Regions from separate parts of the Allobosea sp. TAF32 genome, predicted to be linked through region 1. Evidence: predicted binding sites of a transcription regulator. Region 1 holds the regulator's gene; each other region holds the start of a gene.
What was found. Region 1 encodes LexA, which represses DNA repair genes until DNA is damaged. Its sites were predicted from a motif close to TGTTCNNNNTGTGTTCNG; they were not measured.
Positions count from the first base shown of each region.

Region 2: AB4Z16_RS23835 (ATP-dependent helicase) is a predicted target of LexA. The motif match lies at 2,362-2,379, and genes of this name have one in related genera.
Region 3: AB4Z16_RS02125 (helicase-related protein) is a predicted target of LexA. The motif match lies at 2,320-2,337, and genes of this name have one in related genera.
Region 4: AB4Z16_RS00085 (YifB family Mg chelatase-like AAA ATPase) is a predicted target of LexA. The motif match lies at 2,005-2,022, and genes of this name have one in related genera.

Region 1 is NZ_JBFRDM010000008.1:46,726-50,934, reverse strand. It holds gene AB4Z16_RS17335 (ComEC/Rec2 family competence protein) at 1-1,817, shown strand, start outside; gene lexA (transcriptional repressor LexA) at 1,811-2,521, opposite strand; gene AB4Z16_RS17325 (molybdopterin molybdotransferase MoeA) at 2,621-3,832, opposite strand; gene moaC (cyclic pyranopterin monophosphate synthase MoaC) at 3,832-4,209, opposite strand, start outside.
Region 2 is NZ_JBFRDM010000011.1:88,546-92,754, forward strand. It holds gene AB4Z16_RS23825 (acyl-CoA dehydrogenase family protein) at 1-1,195, opposite strand, end outside; gene AB4Z16_RS23830 (alpha/beta hydrolase) at 1,334-2,260, shown strand; gene AB4Z16_RS23835 (ATP-dependent helicase) at 2,394-4,209, shown strand, end outside.
Region 3 is NZ_JBFRDM010000001.1:481,538-485,746, forward strand. It holds gene AB4Z16_RS02125 (helicase-related protein) at 1-2,266, opposite strand, end outside; gene AB4Z16_RS02130 (MerR family transcriptional regulator) at 2,544-2,990, opposite strand; gene AB4Z16_RS02135 (KpsF/GutQ family sugar-phosphate isomerase) at 3,188-4,162, opposite strand.
Region 4 is NZ_JBFRDM010000001.1:18,529-22,737, reverse strand. It holds gene AB4Z16_RS00105 (aromatic amino acid lyase) at 1-461, shown strand, start outside; tRNA gene AB4Z16_RS00100 (tRNA-Ser) at 637-726, opposite strand; gene AB4Z16_RS00095 (hypothetical protein) at 960-1,220, shown strand; gene msrA (peptide-methionine (S)-S-oxide reductase MsrA) at 1,304-1,960, shown strand; gene AB4Z16_RS00085 (YifB family Mg chelatase-like AAA ATPase) at 2,077-3,630, shown strand; gene AB4Z16_RS00080 (hybrid sensor histidine kinase/response regulator) at 3,792-4,209, shown strand, end outside.

The DNA of each region.
Region 1 (4,209 bases):
AGGCACGCGACAACGGCGCCCGCATTGTCCTGCTGTTAACGGAATTCGCCGGAATGCCGGCCGCGGAGCGTCCAAGGCGCGTGCGCGTCAATATCCGCGCCGGCTCGGTCGCTCCGGGGGATCATATCGCGGCGACGGCGCGGCTCCTGCCTCCACCGGGGCCAGCTCGGGCGGGCGGTTACGATTTCGGGCGCGATGCCTTCTTCCGCGGCATCGGCGCAGTCGGCAGTATCGCAGGCAAGATCGCGTCGGCGCCCGCGCCGCATCCAATGCCGACGCGCCTTGCCGTCGATGTCACGATCGACCGGGCCCGCAACGCGTTGACCCGGCGCATCGCCGAAGTGGGCGGCGGGCAGGGCGGGGCGGTCGCTGCAGCCCTTGTCACGGGGAAGCGCGGCCTGATCACCGAGGCGACGAACAATGACCTGCGCGCGGCCGGGATCTACCACATCGTCTCGATCTCAGGCCTGCACATGGTTCTCGCGGCCGGGACGATTTTCTGGCTGGTGCGCGCCCTGCTGGCGCTCTCCCAGACTGCCGCGCTGCGCTGGCCGATCAAGAAGATCGCGGCCGTCGCGGCGATGCTCGGCGCGACCGCCTACTGCATCTTTTCAGGCAGTGACGTCGCGACCGAACGCTCGCTGATCATGACGCTGGTGATGCTCGGCGCGATCCTCGTCGATCGTGCTGCACTGAGCATGCGCAATCTCTCTCTCGCCGCCATGATCGTGCTGCTGCGCGAGCCGGAGGCGCTGCTCGGACCGAGCTTCCAGATGTCATTCGGCGCGGTTGCGGCCCTGATCGCCTTTGCCGAACGCTGGGAGAGCCGAAAATGCACGGAGCCGCCCCCGAGCCTGCCATGGCCGCTCGGGCCGGTCTGGGCAGCGGCGCTCGGCATCATCGTCACCACCTTGCTGGCGACGGCCGCAACAGCGCCTTTCGGGGCCTATCACTTCCAGACCTTCAATCCTTTCGGCCTGCTCGGCAACGCGATGGCGCTGCCCTTCGTCTCGCTCTTCGTCATGCCGGCGGCGGTGTTCGGCGTGCTGGCCTATCCCTTCGGGCTGGACTGGCCCGCCTGGGCGCTGATGGGGCTGGCGTCCGACGTCGTGCTCAAGGTGGCGCACTGGGTGGCAAGCATCGACCATTCCACCGTGATGATCGCCGCCTTCAGCCCGGTCGTGCTGACCTGCTTCGTGCTGGCGTTGCTTTGGCTGACGCTTTGGACCACGGCCTGGCGCTGGCTGGCGGCGGTCCCCATCGTGCTCGGCGTCGCCATCGCCGGAAAGCCGGAGCGGCCGGAAATCCTGATCGAACGCGACGGCTCGGGGCTTGCTGTGCGGGCCCCCGATGGACGCCTTGCGGTCGCCGGCAAGCCCAGCCGCTTCGTGCTGCAGCAATGGCTGGGTGCCGATGGCGACAGCCGCTCGCCGGACGATCCGACGCTGCGCGCCGGCATCGCTTGCGATCAGCTGGGTTGTGTTGCGCAAACGGCTGACAAGCGCACGGTTTCCTACACGCGCGACCGGTTGGCGATCATCGAGGACTGCCTGCGGGCCGACCTCGTCGTCACCGCCATTCCCTGGAGCGGCGCCTGCAAGGCGCGGCTGATCGAGCGAATGGGACTGTCACGCGACGGCGCGACCTCGCTCTACCGCACGGCGTCGGGATGGAGCAGCCGCATCTCAGAGCCCAGCGCAGCCGATCGGCCGTGGAGCCGCCGACGCGAACCGCGTCTGGCGGCGCCCGCTGCAACGAGCATCAGCATTCCGCCAGCATCCGCCGATGGCGAAGCCGAGGTCGAGCGGCTTCAGTAACGCCGCATCAGATTGACGAGGCGGCCCTGAATCTTGACCCGGTCCGGCCCAAGCACACGCGTCTCATAGGCGGGATTGGCGGCTTCGAGCGCGATCGAGGAGCCGCGTTTGCGCAGCCGCTTGAGTGTCGCCTCCTCGTCGTCGATCAGTGCCACGACGATATCGCCGGTATTGGCCGAGTCCTGCTTGCGGATGATGACGGTGTCGCCGTCGAGGATGCCGGCTTCGACCATCGAGTCACCGCGCACTTCGAGCGCGTAATGCTCGCCGGAGCCGAGCATGTCGGGCGGCAACGAGACGGTGTGGCTGCGGTTCTGAATGGCCGAAATCGGTGTGCCGGCGGCGATGCGGCCCATGACCGGGATCGCGATGGAGGAACGGCTGTCCTCATCGGCGGTGGGGCGGGGTTTGCCGAGATTGGGCTGCGTGCCGAGCCCGCCCTGGACGACCGCAGGGCTGAAACGCGGCCGCTGCTGCGGCGTACCGAGTCCATCGGGCATCTTGATGACTTCGAGCGCACGCGCCCGGTTGGGCAGGCGGCGGATGAAGCCGCGCTCCTCCAGCGCCATGATCAGCCGGTGGATGCCGGATTTCGAGCGCAGATCGAGCGCGTCCTTCATCTCGTCGAAGGAGGGCGGCACCCCGCTCTCACGCAAGCGTTCCTGGATGAAGCGCAGGAGTTCGTGTTGCTTGCGTGTCAGCATGATCCCGCCGGCCCCGGAAAAGCGTAGATTCGAAACAAATCACGAACACCATAACTGTTCGCCTTGTGTTCCGCAACCCGTTCGCGCGAGGGCGCCTGTCTACAGCAGCGGCAGGATACGGCAGAGGTCGCCTATCCTGGCCGGCGCAGCATGGGCCGGGCGGATCGTCAGCGCCTGCGCCCGCGCCAATGTGCCGAGCATGGAGGAATCCTGCCGGTCGAAAGGCGTTGCAACCCAACCATCGGGCGTCAGCGCCAGCTCCGAGCGCAGATAATCCTCACGCTCGTCATTGCCCGGCAGGTCGCGGCCGAGGCGGGCGGGGATGCTGCGATCGCGATCCGCATCGGCCAGGCCGAGCAGGGCTTCGATCAGCGGCAGCACGAAGAGGTGGCCGCAGACGATCGAGGAGACCGGGTTTCCGGGAAGCCCGACCACGACCATCCGGCCGAGCCGGCCGGTCATCATCGGCTTGCCCGGTCGCATCGCGATCTTCCAGAAGCCAAGCGACATCCCGGCCCGCGTCAGCGCTTCCTGTACGAGATCGTGGGCACCCACCGAGGCGCCGCCGAGCGTGATCAGCACGTTGGCGTCGGCGTCGCGCGCCTGAGCGATCTTGGCCGCGAGGTCGGCATGGTCGTCGCGGGCGATGCCGAGATCGAGCACTGCGCCGCCGGCCTTCTCGACCAGCGCGGCAAGGGCGAAGGAGTTCGAGGCGACGATCTGGTCGCGCCCGACCGGATCGCCCGGCGCCACCAGTTCGTCGCCGGTGGCGAGAATCGCGACCAACGGCTTGCGCCGGACTGGCAGCGTCGGATGTCCCATCGCGGCGGCTAGCCCGAGCGCTGCGCTGTCGAGCACGCGCCCGGCCTTCAGCAGGACGTCGCCTTCGTGGAAATCGAGGCCCGCTGCGCGCAGGAATTTGCCCTTGGCCGGCGACACCCGCACGCGGATCTCCGGGCTACCGACGCCGTCTGCGTCTTCCTGCATTAGGATCGTGTCGGCGCCCTCCGGCATCGGCGCGCCGGTGAAGATGCGCACGGCCTGTCCCGGTCCAACCGTGCCCTCATAGGCCCGGCCGGCGGCGGATTCGCCGATCACGGCAAGCGTCGCACCTTCGGCCATGTCGTCGGCACGCACGGCATAGCCATCCATGGCGGAGTTGGCGAAGGGCGGCTGAGTTCTGAGCGCCTTCAGATCGGCTGCGAGCACCCGCCAGGCGCATTGCGCGAGCGGCAGGGTTTCCGCCCCGATCGGCCCCGGAACGCTGTCGAGCAGCGCCTTGCGCGCGACGGGGACCGGGGTGAGCGCCATCAGCGGGCTTTCGCCTCGTAGTCGCCGGACTGGCCGCCGGATTTGTGAAGCAACCGGATATTCTCGATCCGCATCGCCCGGTCGACCGCCTTGACCATGTCGTAGACTGTGAGACAGGCGACGGAGACGGCGGTGAGCGCCTCCATCTCGACGCCGGTCTGGCCCTTCATCTTCACCTCGGCGCGCACGCGCACGCCCGGCAAGGCCTCGTCCAGTTCGAGATCGACGGCGATCTTGCTGAGCAGCAGTGGGTGGCAGAGCGGAATCAGCTCATGCGTGCGCTTGGCGGCCATGATGCCGGCGAGGCGCGCCGTGCCGAGCACGTCGCCCTTCTTGGCGTTGCCGTCGCGCACGATCGCGATCGTCTCCGGCGCCAT
Region 2 (4,209 bases), on a different contig from region 1:
CCAGCGCCTCGGTGACGACGGCCGGTGCCCGCCGCGTGATCCAGTATTTCGCGATCGGCGCGCCCACCCGCGCCAGCAGCCGCTCACTCTCCGATGCCTCCTGTCGATCCAGCGCCGCGAAAAGCCGGAAAGCGAGCCAGGCCGCGGCCTCAGCCTCGATCGCGATATCGGCCAGCACGTTCTGCATGATCGGCTGGTCGATCAGCGCCTTCTGGAAGGCGCGGCGATGCTGCGCGTGATGCGCCGCGAGTGAGACCGCCATCCGCATCAGCCCGGAGGAGGCGGCGGCGATGTCGAGCCGGGAATTGTGGTTCATCGACAGCCCGGTGCGGATACCGCGTCCCGGCTCCCCGATCAGATGGCCGACGGCACCGCGAAACTCGACCTCCGACGACGCATTCGAGCGGTTGCCGCATTTCTCCTTGAGCCGCTCGATCGCGACGCCGTTGCGCGATCCATCTGGAAACCAGCCCGGCACGACGAAGCAGGAGATGCCCTCGCCCGTCCGCGCCAACGTGAGGAAGATATCGGAATGCGGCACCGAGAAGAACCATTTCCGGCCATGGAGCGAATAGGTGCCGTCGCCGTTATCCTCGGCCACCGTCTGGGTCTGACGCAGATCCGAGCCGCCTTGCGTCTCCGTCATCGCCGTGCCGACGGTCGCGCCTGTCTTGTGATGGGCCGGCCCCTGCCGTGGATCGTAGCGGTTCGAGGTGATGAGATGGCCCCACTGCTCCCAAAGCAGAGGGTCCTGTTTCAGCACCGGCACGGCGGCATAGGTCATGCTGATCGGGCAGCAGATTCCGCTCTCGGCGCCGTACCAGAGGTATTGCAGGGCCGCCCGCGCCACCTGCGCACCGGGCTCCGGCCGGTTCCAGGCGAGAGCATGCGCCTCCTGCCCGATGGCGAGCCCCATCAACTCGTGCCAGGCCGGATGGAAGGCGACCTCGTCGATGCGGTTGCCGAAGCGGTCAAAGGCCTTGAGTTCCGGGGTGTAACGATTGGCGAGATAGGCCAATTCCTGCACCCGTGCCGAGCCGACCGTCCGCCCGGCTTCATGCAGCCGCTCGCGCGCCCAATCGGCACCGAAGGCCGAGACGATCCCCGGCAGCACCGGATCGGCGGCGAAGACGTCGTATTCGGCCAGCACCGGCACCTGATTGGTCACCTGGTCGGCATGTGACATCTGCGCCATGGCCTTCCCTCCGATCCGCGTCGTTAACCACCAGACTATGCCGGCATCCGCCGATTGCGAATCCGCCCGATTGCTGCCCGAGTTCGTGCCTCCCCTCGCATGCGCGCCGCGATCGGCGCATGACGACGGAGACCTCACGTGCAGCGACGCGTTCCGAATACCCTGCTGATTGCCCTCATCGCCGGCCTCAGTGCCTCCGTCGCTCCCGCACACGCCCAGACTCAAGCCGTTCCGAAGGTTCAGCCGGGCGAAGGCCGCCCCTACCAAATCCCTGACAGCGAGGTCTGGGACGTGCCCGACCCGGTCTCGCGCCGCGGCTATCAGGTCTTCGTCGCCTTGCCGCCCTCCTATGCGAAGGAGCCGCAGCGGCGCTTCCCCGTGCTTTATGTCACCGACGCCGACTATGCCTTCCCGATCATCCGCCAGATCAATCGCCGCCTGAACCTCGATGGGCCGAAGGTGGAGGAATTCATCCTGGTCGGGCTGTCCTATGCCAAAGGCGAGGATGGCGCGGTCAGCCGCCGGCGCGACTATACCCCCACGCAAAACGGGCCAAGCTCAGCACCGGCCGGAGCGGTTCACGGCCAGGGGCCGGCCTACCAGAGCTATCTGCGCGATCAGGTGAAGCCGTTCATCGCCGCCCGCTATCGGACCGATCCCGCCAGAGCGCTCTTTCTCGGCCACTCCTACGGCTCCCTACTGGGCGCGCAGATCCTGTTCACCGAGCCCGGCCTGTTCAGCGGCTATATCCTCGGCAGCCCCTCGCTCTGGTACGACAAGCGCCATGCTTTGGAGCTGGAAGCGCGCTACGCCGCCCGGAGCAAAGACCTGCCGGCCAAGGTCTATCTCTATGTCGGCGCCCATGAAGCGCTGCGCAAAGGCGACCGGCGCTACAATCAGACGGTGGACATGGTCGCCGACAACCGTGCGCTGGAAGCCGCATTGCGCGGACGAAAATACCCGAGCCTGAATCTGAAGTCGGTCGTCCTCGACGATGAGGATCACCTCACCGTCGCACCGCGCGGTTTCACGCAGGGCCTGAAATACCTGCTGCCGGCGCGCTGAGCCGGCAAGCGGGGAGGATGCAGCCACCTCCCTGTGGAACGGGATATAAAATGATCCCTCCGGCAGGGCGCAATCCTGACACGAGCGCCCTATATTCGCCGGAGAACGAATCACGCACGAGCACACTGGTCCCTTGTCCGAGACTGACCCCTTTTCCGCCCCCCTGCCCCGCCCTGGAGGCCTCGCCGCGCGTGCCGCAGCGCAGCCGGCGGCCGGCTATCTTACGGGGCTGAACCCGGAGCAGCGCCAGGCGGTCGAGGCGACGGAAGGCCCCGTGTTGGTGCTGGCCGGCGCCGGCACCGGCAAAACCCGCGTGCTCACCACCCGCATCGGCCACCTGATTTCGACCAGCCGCGCCTACCCTTCCCAGATTCTCGCCGTCACCTTCACCAACAAGGCGGCGCGCGAGATGAAGGAGCGCGTCGCCCATCTCGTCGGCCCGGTCGCCGAAGGCATGCCCTGGCTCGGCACGTTCCACTCGATCTCGGCCAAGCTGCTGCGCCGCCACGCCGAACTGCTCGATCTGCGCAGCGACTTCACCATCCTCGACACCGACGACCAGATCCGCCTGATGAAGCAGGTGATTCAGGCCGAGGGCATCGACGAGAAGCGCTGGCCCGGACGCATGCTGGCGGGCTTCATCGATAGCTGGAAGAATCGCGGCCTTAGCCCCAAGGACGTGCCGCCCGGTGAGGCCGCCGTCTTCGCCAACGGCAAGGGCGGCAAGCTCTATGCTGCCTATCAGGAGCGTTTGAAGGCGCTGAACGCAGTCGATTTCGGCGACCTCCTGCTGCACTGCCTGACGCTGTTCCGCGACTATCCTGACGTGCTCCAGACCTATCACGACCGCTTCCGCTACATCCTCGTCGACGAGTATCAGGACACCAACACGGCGCAGTATCTCTGGCTAAGACTTCTTGCCCAAGGACGTCGCAACATCTGCTGCGTCGGCGACGACGACCAGTCGATCTATGGCTGGCGCGGTGCCGAGGTCGATAATATCCTGCGCTTCGAGCACGATTTTCCGGGCGCGACCGTGATCCGGCTGGAGCGCAACTACCGCTCCACCGGTCATATCCTCGCCACCGCCTCCAAGCTGATCGCCCGCAACGAAGGCCGCCTCGGCAAGACCCTGCGCACCGAGGATGCGCTCGGCGAGAAGGTCACCATCACCGGCGCCTGGGACAGCCAGGAGGAAGCGCGCCTGATCTCCGACGAGATCGAGGCGATGCAGGCCAAGAAATACAATCTCGCCGAGGTCGCGGTGCTCGTGCGCATCTCCGCCCAGATGCGCGAGATCGAGGAGCGCTTTGTCCAGGCCGGCGTGCCCTACCGCGTCATCGGCGGCCCGCGCTTCTATGAGCGCGCCGAAATCCGCGATGCGCTGGCATATCTGCGTTGCGTGGTGTCGCCCACCGACGACCTCGCCTTCGAGCGCATCGTCAACGTACCCAAGCGCGGCCTCGGTGACGCAACGGTTCAGCTCCTGCACAACCACGCCCGCGCCACCGGCTTCTCGCTGATGCAATCGGCCCGCGCCGCGGTCGAGAGCGACGAGTTGAAGCCCAAGGCCCGCACGGCCCTGCGCGAACTGGTCGACGCCTTCGGCCGCTGGTCCGCTCGCGCCGAGCATATGCCGCAGGGCGAACTCGCCGAACTCGTGCTGGAGGAATCCGGCTACACCGAGATGTGGAAGAAGGACCGCTCGGCCGATGCCGCCGGGCGCCTCGAAAACCTCAAGGAGCTCGTCCGCTCCCTCGATGAATTCCCCGATCTGCCGGCCTTCCTCGAACACGTCTCGCTGGTGATGGACGTCGGGGATGGCGAGGCCGAGGCGCGCGTCTCGATCATGACGCTGCACGCCGCCAAGGGGCTGGAATTCGACACCGTCTTCCTGCCGGGCTGGGAGGAAGGGCTGTTCCCGAACCAGCGCGCGCTCGACGAGAGCG
Region 3 (4,209 bases), on a different contig from region 1:
CGGCCCGCTCGCCGCAGACGCGGTAGCCCGCCGCGCGATACAGCCCCTTTGGCACGGCCTTGTCGACCGGGAAGGAGGTGCGCCCCGACGCCGCTAGATGGGCGATATCGTCGAGTCCGGCCGTCTCCGGCCCGCCATGCTTCAGCGCCCAGAGCTGGGCGGCGAGCGCACGCGGCGCCGGCTTCAGCAGCGCCGGCATGTAGATGTGGAAAGCGCCGAAGCGCATGCCGAGCTGGCGCAGCGCGGCGCGGCCCTCCTGATCGAGCGCCTTCATTTCCTCGCCGACCTTGGAGCGCTCGAGCACGCCGAGCGCCTCGGCCGTCTGATAGGCGATGCCGCGGGCAATGCCGGTGACGCTTTCGGCCGCTTCGAGGATCTGGATCGCGCCGAGCAGGCGGGTGATGTGATTCTTCAGCCAGAGATTGAGGCGCGCCTCGACCTGTTCGCGCGCTCCGCCGGAGAGGTGTTCCTCCACGAGAAGGCGCAGGCGCGGCTCCAGCACCTTCTCGCCGGCGACGAGGCGCGCCACCGGCTCGCCCGTCCAGCGGACCAGCCCGTCATGCGAGAGCACGAAGGCATCATCGCCCGCCAGCACGACGCGCGCCGCCCGCGACTCGATCTCGGCGCCGAGCGCCTTCATCGCCGCCAGGTTCAGCGCCTTGACCTCGGCGCCTCCCGCCTTCGGGTCCGCCGTAAAGCGGAAGCCCTGCAGCATTCCCACGTGCTGGCCCTCGACGAGCACGTCGCCCGTCGCGGTGACCTCAGCCTCCAACATCGCATTCTCCCGCAAGCGGCGCATCAGCACGCTGGTGCGCCGATCGACAAATCGGTGGGCCAGACGCTCATGCAGAGCGTCCGACAGTTTGTCCTCTACAAGACGAGCCATGCCCTGCCAATGCTCAGGATCAGGTAACCAGTCAGGACGATTGGCAACATAGGTCCAAGTCCTGACCTGCGCGATCCTGGCCGAGAGCGTGTCGATCTCGCCATCGGTGCGGTCGAGCGAGGCGAGTTGCACCGCATACCAGTCGGCGTCGAGCCGACCATGGCGCATCAGCCTGAGATACAGCGTGGTCGCAAGATCGGCATGCTGCATCGGCGAGATCTTGCGGTAATCGGGCAGGCCGCAGACCTCCCAGAGCCGCTCGACCGCAGCACGCCCATGCGCCAGCGACGCGACATCGGGGTCTCTCGCCAACACCTCCAGCGTCGTCATGTCCTCGGCGATCAGCGCCCGGGTCAGGCCGGGTTCCGAGGGCTGGATATTGAGCGTATCGAGGAGGCCGGCGATCGAGCGCAGGTCGAGGTCGGAATTGCGCCACTGCATCTGGCGCACCGGCTCGAAGCGGTGATTCTCGATCGCCTCGACCAATTCCGCGTCGAAGGGCGGGCAGCGCCCGCTGGTGCCGAAGGTGCCGTCTCGCAAATGCCGCCCGGCGCGGCCGGCGACCTGACCGAACTCGGCCGGGTTGAGCTTGCGGTAGTGATGCCCGTCGAATTTCCGGTCGGCTGCGAAGGCGATGTGATTGACGTCGAGGTTGAGCCCCATGCCGATCGCATCGGTGGCGACGAGGTAGTCGACATCGCCGGACTGATAGATATCGACCTGCGCGTTGCGGGTGCGCGGCGAGAGCGCGCCGAGCACGACGGCCGCCCCGCCCTTCTGCCGGCGGATCAGCTCGGCGATCGCGTAGACCTCCTCGACCGAGAAGGCGACGATGGCCGAGCGCGGCGGCAGCCGGGTGATCTTGCGGTCACCGGCGAAGGTCAGGCTGGAGAGGCGCGGGCGCGTGACGACGTTGACGCCGGGGATGAGCTGCTCGATCAGCGGGCGCATGGTCGCCGCGCCGATCAGCATGGTCTCGGCCCGGCCGCGGCGGTTGAGCAGCCGATCGGTGAAGACATGGCCGCGGTCGAGGTCGGCAGCGAGCTGGATCTCGTCGATCGCGACGAAATCGACCGCGAGGTCGCGCGGCATCGCCTCGACCGTGCAGACCCAGAAGCGCGGCCGCTCCGGCTTGATCTTCTCCTCGCCGGTGACGAGGGCCACGGCCTCGGGGCCGACCTTGTCGACCACGCGCTGGTAGACCTCGCGCGCGAGCAGGCGCAGCGGCAGGCCGATCATCCCGGTGGGATGAGCGACCATGCGCTCGATGGCCAGATGGGTCTTACCGGTATTGGTGGGGCCGAGGACCGCGGTCACGCCATGGGCGCGGGCGGCGGGCGGCAGCGAACGAAACGGAAGCAAGGCGACGGAGCCGATCATCTCGCCCGCCCATGCGGGCGGGAGCGTGGACGGGAATCAGGAACGGGTCTGGCGAGAACGCCTCTGGAACGAAGCGAGGCCGAATCGCGGACTCCGGCAGAATCGGGATTTGTTCCCCGTTCGGGGCTGCCCTCCCTTCGGCATGGGCCATCCCGGCATAGCGCGCCCTCCCACAGAACCGCCGTGGCGGCGCAAAAGGCCGCTCGGCACGATGCCTATTTAAACCCTTCCGCTCCTGAAACGAGGGGCAATCGACATTTAAGGCCGCTGGCCAGCTTCAATGGCGAGCGTGGTCGCACTGCCCGTGGTCGGCCAGCGCCTCGATGATCGCGCAGTCGCAGGCCGCGACACCGCCCGAGCAGGTGGTGGCGATCCGCTCCAGCTCCTTCTCCAGCGACCGCAATTTCGCAATCTTGTCCCGCACCTCTTCGAGATGCGAGACGGAGATCGCATGCGCCTCGTCGCAGGCGATACCGGGCGTGTCGGAGAGCCTGAGCAGCGTGCGGATGTTGTCGACGGCGAAGCCGAGATCGCGCGCATGCTTGATGAAGGCGAGCCGCTCGGCATGGCGCCGGCCGTAGCGGCGCTGGTTGCCCTCGGACCGCTCCGGCGGCGGCAGCAGGCCGACCTGCTCGTAGTAGCGGATCGTCTCGACCTTGACGCCGGTGCGCTCGGCAAGGGTGCCGATCGGCATTACGCGTTCGAGCTTGTCCAGTGCAGCCATGGCGCTCCCTCTGAAGCTATAGTCTCTACAGCTTTAGATAGGCCGCAGTGTGCCCGTGACAAGAGCACTTCGCGCGAAACGACCGCGTCGTCATTTGCGGTCGGAGCGAAGCGCGGACCGGAGAATCCTGGACAAGACAAGCTCCCGCAGCCGCGTCAGGAGATGCTCGGGTCAAGCCCGAGCACGACGCGCGAAGACTACGCCACGCCCATCGCCAGCAGGTCGTGGACATGCACCAGCCCGACCGGCCTGTCCTGGTCGTCCACCACGATCAGCGCTGTGATCCGCATGCGGTTGACCAGCTCGAGCGCCTCGACGGCAAGCGTATCGAGCCCGATGCGCCGGGGGTTTGCCGTCATGATATCGCGGGCGCGCAGCGAGCCGCCGCCGCCCATCGCCGCCTTGCGGCGCAGATCGCCGTCGGTGACGACGCCGGCGAGCCTGCCGTCCAGATCCATCACGACGGCGCAGCCGAAACTCTTGTCCGAGATCATCGCGATCACGTCCGGCAGCAGCGTGTCGAGGCCGATTAGCGGCAATTCGGCGCCGCGATGCATGATGCTCTCGACGGTCTTGAGCTGTGCGCCGAGCTTGCCGCCGGGGTGATAGACGAAAAAGTCCTGCCGCGAGAAGCCGCGTGCCTCCAGCAGCGCTACGGCGAGAGCATCGCCCAGCGCGATCTGCATGGTCGTCGAGGTCGTCGGCGCAAGCCCGTTCGGGCAGGCTTCCGCGGACTTGGGCAGCACGAGCGCGATATCGGACTCCTTGCCGAGCGTGCTCTCGGAATTGGCGGTGATGGCGATCAGCCCGACCCGGAAGCGCCGGGTATAGCCGACGAGCGCGGCGAGCTCTGCCGCTTCCCCCGACCAGGACAGAGCGATCACAACATCCTCAGGCTGCACCATGCCGAGGTCGCCATGGCTCGCCTCGGCCGGATGGACGAAATGCGCGGGCGTGCCGGTGGAGGCCAGCGTCGCGGCGAGCTTGCGGCCGACATGGCCGGACTTGCCCATCCCTGAGACGATCACGCGCCCGCTCGCGCCCCGGATCATCGCGACGGCATCGGCAAAGGGCTGGCCAAGCCCGTCGGCGAGCGCGTCATGGAGCGCGTCGAGGCCGGCGCGCTCGGTGGCGACGGTGCGAAGGGCGGAGGCGCGGATATCGGCGATCATGGCCGGCGCTCTAGCACGGGGAGGCCCGCGATTGCCACCGCCGAGGC
Region 4 (4,209 bases), on a different contig from region 1:
TCGCCAAGCTGGTCGATTCCTTCTGGTCGGGGCTCACCGTCGGGCTCATCGAGGAGGATGGCGTGGGTCTGCCCGGCTTCAACGGGTTGGCCCAGTTCCACAAGGCGATTACGTCCGAGGCGCGCCTGGCGACCGCGCCCGTGGTGCATGAGCTCGCCAGTTCGAGCCATTCCAACGGCAATCTCGACCGGGCCGGCATGGCGGGCCTTGCCGCACGCAGGACGGCCGAGGTGGCCGGCCTGTGCCGCTCGATCGCAGCGATCGAGCTACTTGTCGCCGCGCAAGCTGTCGAAGTCCGGAAGGCCGCGCCGCTCGGTGCCGTCACACGCCGGCTGCACGCGCTGGTTCGCGAGGCGTCTCCTTTCGCCGCGGCGGGCGACCGGGTGCCCCATATCGATCCGCTGCTGCAGCACATGAGGCAACGCGACGCCGAGATCCGGGGCATGCTTTCTCTCGGCTGATGGTGCCACGGACCGATCCGAAAGCAGGCTGTGCCGACCGCTATCGGCCGCGCTGCTGGGCTCAGTCTGCCCATCGGCCAGCTGACAAATTTCCGGATTCCATCTGAATCCGCTCACGGAGCCAGTCGGGCTCTCGCGGCGCTTGTGCGCTCGGGAATCGATCTCTGGGAATTTCTGGCGGACAGGGCGGGATTCGAACCCGCGATACGGTTTCCCGTATACACACTTTCCAGGCGTGCGCCTTCAACCACTCGGCCACCTGTCCGGCGCGCTGCTTATGACCGCCGTGCCGTCATCTTTCAAGGCCCGAGATGAAGGGTTTTGCACAATCCCACTAAAACCTGTGCGCGCGGTTGCGCCGAGCGCCGCTGATGAGCACATCTTGAAGCTGGGGGCAGGTGCCGGATACGCGAACGGCAAACGGTGACGGGGAGCAGAGTGAGATTCCTTCTACGAGTGTTGGGATATCTGTGGGTCGCGGCCGGCTTCGTCGCGCTTGTGATCGACGGCGCTCGTTCCATCGCCAATTCGGCACTGCGCTTCACCGCGGTGAGCGAAACCCTGACGGCCTTGATCCACGAGCGCTACGCGCAGATTCAGCCGGCCATCGAACGCAATCTCCATCCACTGCTCTGGGATCCCATGCTGCTGTCGGTGATGCGGCTGCCGACTTCGCTCGCGGCGCTTCTGCTCGGATTCGCGCTGCTTTGGCTGGGGCGGCAGCCGGAGCCGCTGATCGGCATCGTCACGCGTCGGTGAAGCGCGGGCTCGCGAAGCCCCCCTGTGCGAAGGGCCGCAGGAGGCTTACATAGGCGCCGAAGCTCGAACGAACGGAGCGAGAAATGTTCTCTTTGCGCAAGAAGACCGAGATGCCGACGGCGGCCGAGACCCTGCCGGGCCGTCCCGCTGCGATTCCCACCGCTGAAACCCATTTCGTCAACGGACGCGCGCTGGCCGGCCCTTATCCGGAAGGCACGCGCAAGGCGCTGTTCGGGCTCGGCTGCTTTTGGGGCGCCGAGCGCAAGTTCTGGCAGAGCGGCGAGGGAATCTGGGTCACCGCCGTGGGTTATGCCGGCGGCACGACGCCGAATCCGACCTATGAGGAGGCGTGCAGCGGCCTGACCGGGCACACCGAGGTCGTGCTGGTGGTCTACGATCCCGCCAAGATCGCCTATGAGGATCTGCTCAGGATCTTCTGGGAGAACCATGACCCGACCCAGGGCATGCGCCAGGGCGGCGATATCGGCACGCAGTATCGCTCGGCGATCTACACCTATGACGCCGAGCAGAAGGCCGCTGCCGAGAAGTCCCGCGCCGAGTACCAGAAGGCTTTGGCCGCCGGCGGCTACGGTCCGATCAGGACCGAGATCCGCGAGGCGCCGACCTTCTACTTCGCCGAGGACTACCATCAGCAGTATCTCGCCAAGAACCCGGCAGGTTATTGCGGCCTCGGTGGGACCGGTGTCGCCTGCCAGATGGGCCTGGGCGTCGACGCCTGAACTTTGACGGGACAGGGAGGCGCCCGCCTCCCTGCTTATTCGAAGGTTCTCGATATGTTCTTGCGCTGCCGCTGAAGCTCCGCTAGCGTCCCCAAGGGGAACGGGGCGAGGCCGAGATGGTGACGCGGGTCGCGACGGTGGCGTTCGAGGGGATCGAAGCGCGCGCCGTCGATGTTCAGGTGCAGGTCGCGGCCGGCGGCGTCGCCTTCATTCTGGTCGGGCTGCCGGACAAGGCCGTCGCCGAGAGCCGCGAGCGGGTGCGCGCCGCCCTCATCGCCTCGGGGCTTGCCCTGCCGGCCAAGCGTATCACCGTCAATCTGGCACCGGCCGATTTGCCCAAGGAAGGCAGCCATTACGACCTGCCGATCGCGCTCGCGGTCATGGCGGCGATCGGCGCGATTCCCGCCGATGCACTCGCCGGATATGCCGTGCTCGGGGAACTCGCCCTTGACGGCTCGATCACGCCGGTGGCCGGTGTCCTGCCGGCAGCGATTGCTGCCTACGCAAGAGGGCAGGGTCTCATCTGTCCCGCTGCTTCCGGTCCGGAAGCTGCCTGGGCCGCCGCCGATATCGATATTCTGGCGCCGCGCTCGCTTATCCAGCTCGCCAACCATTTCAAGGGGACGCAGGTGATGGCGCGGCCCGAGCCGGCAGTGGCCCGTCAAGGCGGAGTTCTGCCCGATCTGGTCGATATCAAGGGGCAGGAGAGCGCGCGCCGCGCGCTCGAGATCGCCGCCGCCGGCGGGCACAATCTCCTGATGAACGGGCCTCCCGGAGCCGGCAAGTCGATGCTGGCGAGCCGCTTGCCGTCGATCCTGCCGCCGCTTTCGCCGCGCGAGTTGCTCGAGGTTTCGATGGTGCTCTCGGTCGCGGGCCATCTCGCCGACGGCGCCCTGACCGATCGGCGCCCGTTCCGGGCACCGCACCATTCGGCCTCGATGGCGGCGCTCGTCGGCGGCGGCCTTCATGCCAAGCCGGGGGAGGTCTCGCTCGCCCATCACGGCGTGCTCTTCCTCGACGAGCTGCCCGAGTTCCAGCCGCAGGTGCTGGATGCTTTGCGTCAGCCGATGGAGACCGGCGATGTTCTGATCTCTCGCGCCAATCACCGGGTCACCTATCCCGCCAGATTCCAGCTCGTGGCGGCGATGAACCCGTGTCGCTGCGGCAAGGCGACGGAGCCCGGTTTCGCCTGCCGCCGCCAGCCGAACGAGCGTTGCATGGCGCAGTATCAGACTCGGCTGTCCGGTCCGCTGCTCGACCGGATCGATATCGCCATCGATCTCCCCGCGGTCACCGCTGCCGACCTGATCCGGCCATCGACGGGAGAGGACTCCACCACCGTCGCCGCGAGAGTCGCAGCCGCCCGTCAGCGCCAGCGCGCGCGCTTCGAGGCGCTGGAACTGCCTCAGCGCGGCCTGGGCCACGTCAGCACCAATGCGGCCTGCCCTCCGCCGGTGCTGGAAGAGATCGCACGGCCCGATAATGCCGGGCTCGCCCTTTTGCGCGATGCCGCGGAGGCGATGCGCTTGACGGCGCGGGCCTATCATCGCGTGCTGAAAGTAGCCCGCACGCTCGCCGATCTCGACGGCGAGGCCAAGGTCGGGCGGCTGCATCTGGCGGAGGCGCTGTCCTATCGCTCGCGCGGTGGCGAGCTCGTTCAGGCGGCCTGATCGCGTGGCGCGTTTTCGAGCGCAGCAGATGGCTCGTCCGAAGACCGCGCAAGATGCGATGAGCTCGACGTATTCTTGATTAACCGATCCTGAAGGCCGAACGGCGAATCTGCGGGGTTCGCAGGCGCCTTTCTCAAGGGACGAGGGCTAGATCGAAGGGCATGGTTTCTTCGTTCTGGTCATGGCTCATCGTCGGAGGCGCCGCGCTCGCGCTATGCCTGCTGATTGCCCGGCTCCTGTTCCAGCGTGAACAGTTGCGGCGGCAGGTCGCCGCTTTGCTCCGCGATACCGAAAATCTCAACGACCGGCTTTGGACACTCGCCGATAGCGAGGAACGCTATCGCAGCCTGATCGAAGCCCAGGGCGACCTGATCGTCAGGCGCGACGGTGCGCGCATCGTCTATGCCAACCGGGCTTATGGGGCGCTGTTCGGCGCGAGCGAGGTCGATCTCGTCGGCAGCAAGATGCAGCTGCCGCAACTCGCCAGTCGGCCAGCGCAACTGCTCGAAGGCGGAGCCCGCAGTTTCGATGAGTGTCTGGCGACGTATGAGGGCGAGCGCTGGATTTCCTGGGTCGAGA